DNA from 2 places in the Paenibacillus sp. FSL M7-1455 genome. Region 2 is predicted to be linked to the other one. Evidence: a T-box and tRNA genes for the amino acid it is inferred to sense, from the RefSeq annotation. Region 2 holds a T-box; the other holds one or more tRNA genes.
What was found. The T-box of region 2 lies ahead of NYE48_RS20620 (valine--tRNA ligase). A T-box ahead of a tRNA ligase gene usually reads a tRNA of that ligase, here a tRNA-Val.
Positions count from the first base shown of each region.

Region 1 (3,252 bases), 320 kb from region 2:
AAGGGCCATCGCTCAACGGATAAAAGCTACCCTGGGGATAACAGGCTTATCTCCCCCAAGAGTCCACATCGACGGGGAGGTTTGGCACCTCGATGTCGGCTCATCGCATCCTGGGGCTGAAGTAGGTCCCAAGGGTTGGGCTGTTCGCCCATTAAAGCGGTACGCGAGCTGGGTTCAGAACGTCGTGAGACAGTTCGGTCCCTATCTGTCGTGGGCGTAGGAAATTTGAGAGGAGCTGTCCTTAGTACGAGAGGACCGGGATGGACGTACCGCTGGTGCACCAGTTGTTCCGCCAGGAGCATGGCTGGGTAGCTACGTACGGACGGGATAAGCGCTGAAAGCATCTAAGCGTGAAGCCCCCCTCAAGATGAGATTTCCCAGTATGTAAGACCCCTTGAAGACGACGAGGTAGATAGGTTGGAGGTGGAAGTGCAGCAATGCATGGAGCTGACCAATACTAATCGGTCGAGGGCTTATCCTAAATTACCCACCAAAGTGAAGAGCAGCTTCGTAGCTGATTCCGAGTACTTTGGCGGGGCCCGGAACAAAAACCGGGAAATGCTACGGAAAATAAAACGCAAACGTTTCGTATCTAGTTTTCAGGGAGTCAAAACAACTTTTTGAAGCTCAAGTGGTTTCGAAGGACAAGTATGACTTTCGGCATTTGGCGATGCCGATTCCTGTACATATCGTATTGGAATTCAATCGTCAATCAAGATGAAGCGAATTTCACAAACGATTTTGAAGCTGCGATGTTGCAGCGAAAAATCCCGTTTGGTGGCGATGGCGGAGGGGTTCCACGCGTACCCATCCCGAACACGACCGTTAAGCCCTCCAGCGCCGATGGTACTTGGACCGAAGGGTCCTGGGAGAGTAGGACGCTGCCAAGCGGAAACCACATCCTTTGTGGTTATTTTTTTGCGAAACGTTCCCCGATAGCTCAGTCGGTAGAGCACTCGACTGTTAATCGAGTTGTCACAGGTTCGAGTCCTGTTCGGGGAGTTGAATTCCAATAAAATGTTTGAATGCTGAAAGCAATCATCATTTTTGGACAAGACGCGGAGAGGTGTCCGAGCTGGCCGAAGGAGCACGATTGGAAATCGTGTAGGCGTCACAAGCGTCTCGAGGGTTCGAATCCCTCTCTCTCCGCCAGCATTTCAAACTTTACATATTAAGGCCCGTTGGTCAAGGGGTTAAGACACCTCCCTTTCACGGAGGTAACAGGGGTTCGAATCCCCTACGGGTCACCATTACTTTCCCTTGATTGGGACGAGAATCCAGTCGGGTTCATAGAAAATTTAAGGAGACTTAGCTCAGCTGGGAGAGCATCTGCCTTACAAGCAGAGGGTCGGGGGTTCGATCCCCTCAGTCTCCACCATTATTCCTCAAAGCGAAAAGCTTTCAGGATTCATAAAGGCCTGGAACCGTGGTGTAGAGGCCTAACATGCCTGCCTGTCACGCAGGAGATCGCGGGTTCGAATCCCGTCGGTTCCGCCATTATTGTTCTCTAGCATCATCTTACTCAATCATTGCGCCGGTGTAGCTCAATTGGTAGAGCAACTGACTTGTAATCAGTAGGTTGGGGGTTCAAGTCCTCTCGCCGGCACCAGAATTGCATATGGCGGTCGTGGCGAAGGGGTTAACGCACCGGATTGTGGCTCCGGCATTCGTGGGTTCAAGTCCCATCGATCGCCCCATTTATCCTAACTATTGGGGATTAGCCAAGCGGTAAGGCAACGGACTTTGACTCCGTCATGCATAGGTTCGAATCCTATATCCCCAGCCATTTTACTCAAGGCAATTACGAGCCATTAGCTCAGTTGGTAGAGCACCTGACTTTTAATCAGGGTGTCGAAGGTTCGAGTCCTTCATGGCTCACCAGTTTTTCAATTGCGCGTGTGGCGGAATTGGCAGACGCACTAGACTTAGGATCTAGCGTCTTTGACGTGGGGGTTCAAGTCCCTCCACGCGCACCATGAATATGCGGACGTGGCTCAGCGGTAGAGCATCGCCTTGCCAAGGCGAGGGTCGCGGGTTCGATTCCCGTCGTCCGCTCCATTTAACTGTTTACCTTCTTTTCGGGATGTAGCTCAGCTTGGTAGAGCACCTGGTTTGGGACCAGGGGGTCGCATGTTCGAATCGTGTCATCCCGATCTCTTTCTTTTTTCACGCGGGTGTAGTTCAATGGTAGAACTCCAGCCTTCCAAGCTGGTAGCGTGGGTTCGATTCCCATCACCCGCTCCATATAGATTTAAAACAATCACGCCGAAGGGCGTTTTTTTGTTATATGGAGGCGTGTGGGGAAGAGAAGCCATGCAGCGTGGGTGCGACCGTCCGTGAAAGCTTCTTTAAGAATGTCCCGATCAGGACGCGCGTCAACATCAACCTCTAGGTGCGAGCCGCAGGCTCGCCTTTTAAATCGAGATGTTGAGTATTCCCATCACCCGCACCATATAGATTTAAAACAAACACGCCGAAGGGCGTTTTTTTGTTATATAGCAATCCATTCAGGTTCTCCCGGTTTTTGGATATTTCCTGGTGCAACCGCCGCCTCAAAAAATGATGACCGGAATAATCATATAAAAGGAAGGGTATGATTTTCGAAAACAGAACGGCCTGGCCTGAGAAATTCTGAGGATAGTAAGCGGTTTGCACGAAAAGGAGGTCATCCGAATGAAAAAAGTGTGGATCGATGCCGGACATGGCGGCAAAGATTCGGGGGCTACCGGAAATGGTTTGCAGGAAAAGGATGTTGTTCTTGCGCTAGCATTAGCCATTAAAAAGCGTTTGGATTCGGAATATGAGGATGTACAGGCATTGTTATCCCGAAGCACGGACGTGTTTGTCGAACTGAAGGACCGGACCGGCCAGGCTAACGCCGCGGGCGCAGATCTTCTGATTAGCGTTCATTGCAATGCGGGAGGCGGCTCGGGCGGTTTTGAATCTTATCGTTATACGTCGGCATCGGCAGCGACGGTGAAGCTCCAAAACCTGCTCCATACGGAAATCATGGCTGGGTTGAAACCTTTTGGCGTCGCGGATCGAGGGCAAAAGACCGGGAACCTGCACATGTGCCGCGAGAGCCGGATGCCGGCCGTTTTGACGGAAAACTTATTCATCGATGTCGCGTCCGATGCCGCCAAGCTTAAACAGCCGGCCGTGATGGAGGCGATCGTAAGCGGGCATGTCCTCGGAATCGCAAAATATTTGGGGCTGAAAAAGAAAGAGACTCCCGCCCCGGACGGCCCCGAA
Region 1 covers NZ_JBBORO010000001.1:4,791,471-4,794,722, reverse strand. Annotated here, with positions in the region: rRNA gene NYE48_RS22125 (23S ribosomal RNA) at 1-481, shown strand, start outside; rRNA gene rrf (5S ribosomal RNA) at 774-890, shown strand; tRNA gene NYE48_RS22115 (tRNA-Asn) at 930-1,002, shown strand; tRNA gene NYE48_RS22110 (tRNA-Ser) at 1,061-1,152, shown strand; tRNA gene NYE48_RS22105 (tRNA-Glu) at 1,176-1,250, shown strand; tRNA gene NYE48_RS22100 (tRNA-Val) at 1,303-1,378, shown strand; tRNA gene NYE48_RS22095 (tRNA-Asp) at 1,421-1,497, shown strand; tRNA gene NYE48_RS22090 (tRNA-Thr) at 1,534-1,609, shown strand; tRNA gene NYE48_RS22085 (tRNA-His) at 1,622-1,697, shown strand; tRNA gene NYE48_RS22080 (tRNA-Gln) at 1,712-1,786, shown strand; tRNA gene NYE48_RS22075 (tRNA-Lys) at 1,806-1,881, shown strand; tRNA gene NYE48_RS22070 (tRNA-Leu) at 1,893-1,976, shown strand; tRNA gene NYE48_RS22065 (tRNA-Gly) at 1,984-2,058, shown strand; tRNA gene NYE48_RS22060 (tRNA-Pro) at 2,080-2,153, shown strand; tRNA gene NYE48_RS22055 (tRNA-Gly) at 2,171-2,244, shown strand; gene NYE48_RS22050 (N-acetylmuramoyl-L-alanine amidase) at 2,674-3,252, shown strand, end outside.
Region 1: it encodes a tRNA-Val, which carries the amino acid that the T-box ahead of NYE48_RS20620 (valine--tRNA ligase) is inferred to sense. The anticodon was not compared.

Region 2 (3,252 bases):
CGAAGCGGAGGCGGCTGAAAACGAACCGGCAGCCGTTAAGCGTCCTTCCGAAGAGGTGGCGCAGACGGAAGAAGAACCTGCGCTTGCCGCGTTACATACGGACAAGGAATCCGGGGAGCGCGGCGGAAAGGGCAAAAACCAGCCGAACGTTTGGCATTTCGAGCATGAAGACGAGTCGGAACTGCTGCATCCCGAAAAAACGGCGATCCAAGCGGATGAGGATACGGAAAAGGATCTCTACCTGACTTCCGTGGGTCAGGATCAGCCGTTTGAGCCTGCCTTCCCGTTCAGCGCTTTCCATAGCGAGTCGGTTGCGCAGGAAGAAGCGCCGGATGAGCGGGAAATGCGGGTCGCGCTCGGCAGCAAGAAGGAAGCGGAGTCCGGCGAAAAAGAAGCGATCGGATTTTCCTCGTTGCTATCCTCCAGCCGCTCCCAGAATCAGCAGGAGCAGCAGGCCGCCCCGGAAGAGCCGAAAGCGGAGGAGGCGGAACGCGAGTCGTCCGTGAGCGATGATATTCAGTGGCAGAATCTCTTTCTCGGCAGCAGCACCGAGAAAAACCAGTTCCGCAAGGTGCGCCTTTGCATCGTGCAGCGGGAAGAAACGCTGGAGACGATCGCCAGCCGCTACCAGCTCACCGCGCGCGAAATTTTGCTGTATAACCGTCTGTCCGAACAGACCGTCGAGGAAGGACAGATTCTCTACATCCCATAAATTCGCGTTGACGACGCCCGGTGCCCGAATAAGCGCCGGGCGGTTCTTTTTGTGCCTTCGCCGAAGGACCTTGTTTAAGAAAGATACATATGTTAATAATAAACGTTATAACGCGGAATCGACTTTAGGCAACGGCACCGGTTATGTTGACTAAAATCCGCAACCAAGTTATGATGTGTATATATTTTGTTGAAGAACGATGAACGGGAATAGTAGGATGACATGCCCTTCAGAGAGTGGAATTGCTGCGCTGAGAGATTCCGCAGGATGCTGTTTCAACCGAAGTCGCCCGGGAGTTGCCTGCTTGATCCCGTCCGCTTTTTGCGCCGGGTTAGGGCATGGCCGGCTGCAGCCGTTATCTGCATGAAGTGTCGCGTGCATGAAGGCATCCGTCCCCGGAGGACGGCCGCCGGAGAGATCTGGCGTAGAAGGTTGACCATGGCGCGAAACAAAGGTGGTACCGCGAAAGAACAGCCTTTCGTCCTTTGAGGACGGAAGGCTTTTTTGTTTTTCTTGCCAAGGATTGCCAAAATCCCGAAGAAAGCTGATCTTGTGATGGAGGAGTTAGAAAATGACAGAGCAGGACAACAAATTAACGACGGAAATGCCGACGACTTACGATCCGAAGGCTGCCGAGCAAAAATGGTACAAATATTGGATCGACGGCGAATTCTTTAAGGCGGGACAGCGCAAAGACGCAAAGCCTTACACCATCGTGATTCCGCCGCCGAACGTAACCGGCATGCTGCATATCGGGCACGCGCTCGATTTTACGCTGCAGGACATTTTGATCCGCACCAAGCGGATGCAGGGATATGACGCGCTGTGGCTTCCGGGCTCGGACCATGCCGGCATCGCCACCCAGACGAAAGTGGAGCAGAAGCTGCGCGAGGAAGGCGTTAGCCGTTATGACCTGGGCCGGGAGAAGTTCCTGGAAAAGGTATGGGAATGGAAGGAAAAATACGCCGAAACCATTCATGAGCAATGGGCGAAAATGGGCTTTTCCCTCGATTACTCCAGGGAGCGGTTCACGCTGGACGAGGGATTGTCCAAAGCGGTGCGCGAAGTTTTCGTCAAGCTGCATGAAAAAGGGCTCATATACCGCGGCAAACGCATCATCAACTGGGATCCGGCCGCCCGTACGGCGCTGTCGGACATCGAAGTCGAATATAAAGAGGTTCAAGGACATCTGTATCATCTTGCCTATCCGTTGAAAGACGGCAGCGGGCATATCACGGTCGCGACGACGCGTCCGGAAACGATGCTGGGCGATACCGCCGTCGCGGTTCATCCGAAAGACGAACGTTACAAGGACATGATCGGCAAAATGCTCGTGCTGCCGATCGTGGGCCGCGAAATCCCGGTCATCGCCGACGAGTACGTCGACAAGGAATTCGGAAGCGGGGCCGTTAAAATTACGCCTGCCCACGACCCGAACGACTTCGAGGTCGGCCTGCGCCATAACCTGCCGCAAATTACGGTGATGGACGAGACGGGCACGATGAACGACCAGGCCGGCAAATACGAAGGGCTTGACCGCAGCGAATGCCGGAAGCAAATCGTTCAGGACTTGAAGGAGCAGGGCGTTCTGATCCGGATCGAAGACCATGTCCATCAAGTCGGGCACAGCGAGCGCACCGGCGCCGTCGTAGAGCCGTATTTGTCCACGCAATGGTTCGTCAAAATGCAGCCGCTGGCCGAAGCGGCCATCGAAGCCCAGAAATCGGGCAAAGGCGTTAACTTCGTACCCGAACGTTTCGAAAAAACCTATTTGAACTGGATCGAAAACGTTCGCGACTGGTGCATTTCCCGCCAGCTCTGGTGGGGCCACCGCATTCCGGCTTGGTACTGCGACGACTGCGGCGAAGTTCACGTGGCATATGAAGAGGTCGCTACATGCTCCAAGTGCGGTTCCGCAAACCTCCATCAGGACGAGGACGTGCTTGATACCTGGTTCAGCTCCGGGCTGTGGCCGTTTTCGACGCTGGGCTGGCCGGACCAAACCGACGATTTGAAACGCTACTATCCGACGGACGTATTGGTGACCGGTTACGACATCATTTATTTCTGGGTAGCCCGGATGATCTTTACCGCGCTTGAATTCACCGGCGAAATTCCGTTCAAGGACGTGCTGATGCACGGACTGGTGCGCGATCCGGAAGGCAAAAAGATGTCCAAATCGCTCGGCAACGGCGTCGACCCGCTGGATGTCATCGAGAAGTACGGTGCGGACGCCATGCGCTACATGATTTCGACGGGCAGCACGCCGGGACAGGATCTGCGCTTCCGCTGGGAACGCGTCGAGCAGGCCCGGAACTTCGCCAACAAGATCTGGAACGCTTCGCGTTTCGCGCTTATGAACCTTGAAGGCTTCACGTACGGCGACATCGACATCAGCGGCAACCTGAGCACGGCCGACCGCTGGATTTTGCACCGTCTGAACGAAACTTCCCGGGACATCACGCGTCTAATAGATGCCTATGAATTTGGCGAAACCGGCCGCTTGCTGTATAACTTCATCTGGGATGACCTCTGCGACT
Region 2 covers NZ_JBBORO010000001.1:4,468,179-4,471,430, reverse strand. Annotated here, with positions in the region: gene NYE48_RS20625 (LysM peptidoglycan-binding domain-containing protein) at 1-712, shown strand, start outside; T-box leader at 903-1,201, shown strand; gene NYE48_RS20620 (valine--tRNA ligase) at 1,284-3,252, shown strand, end outside.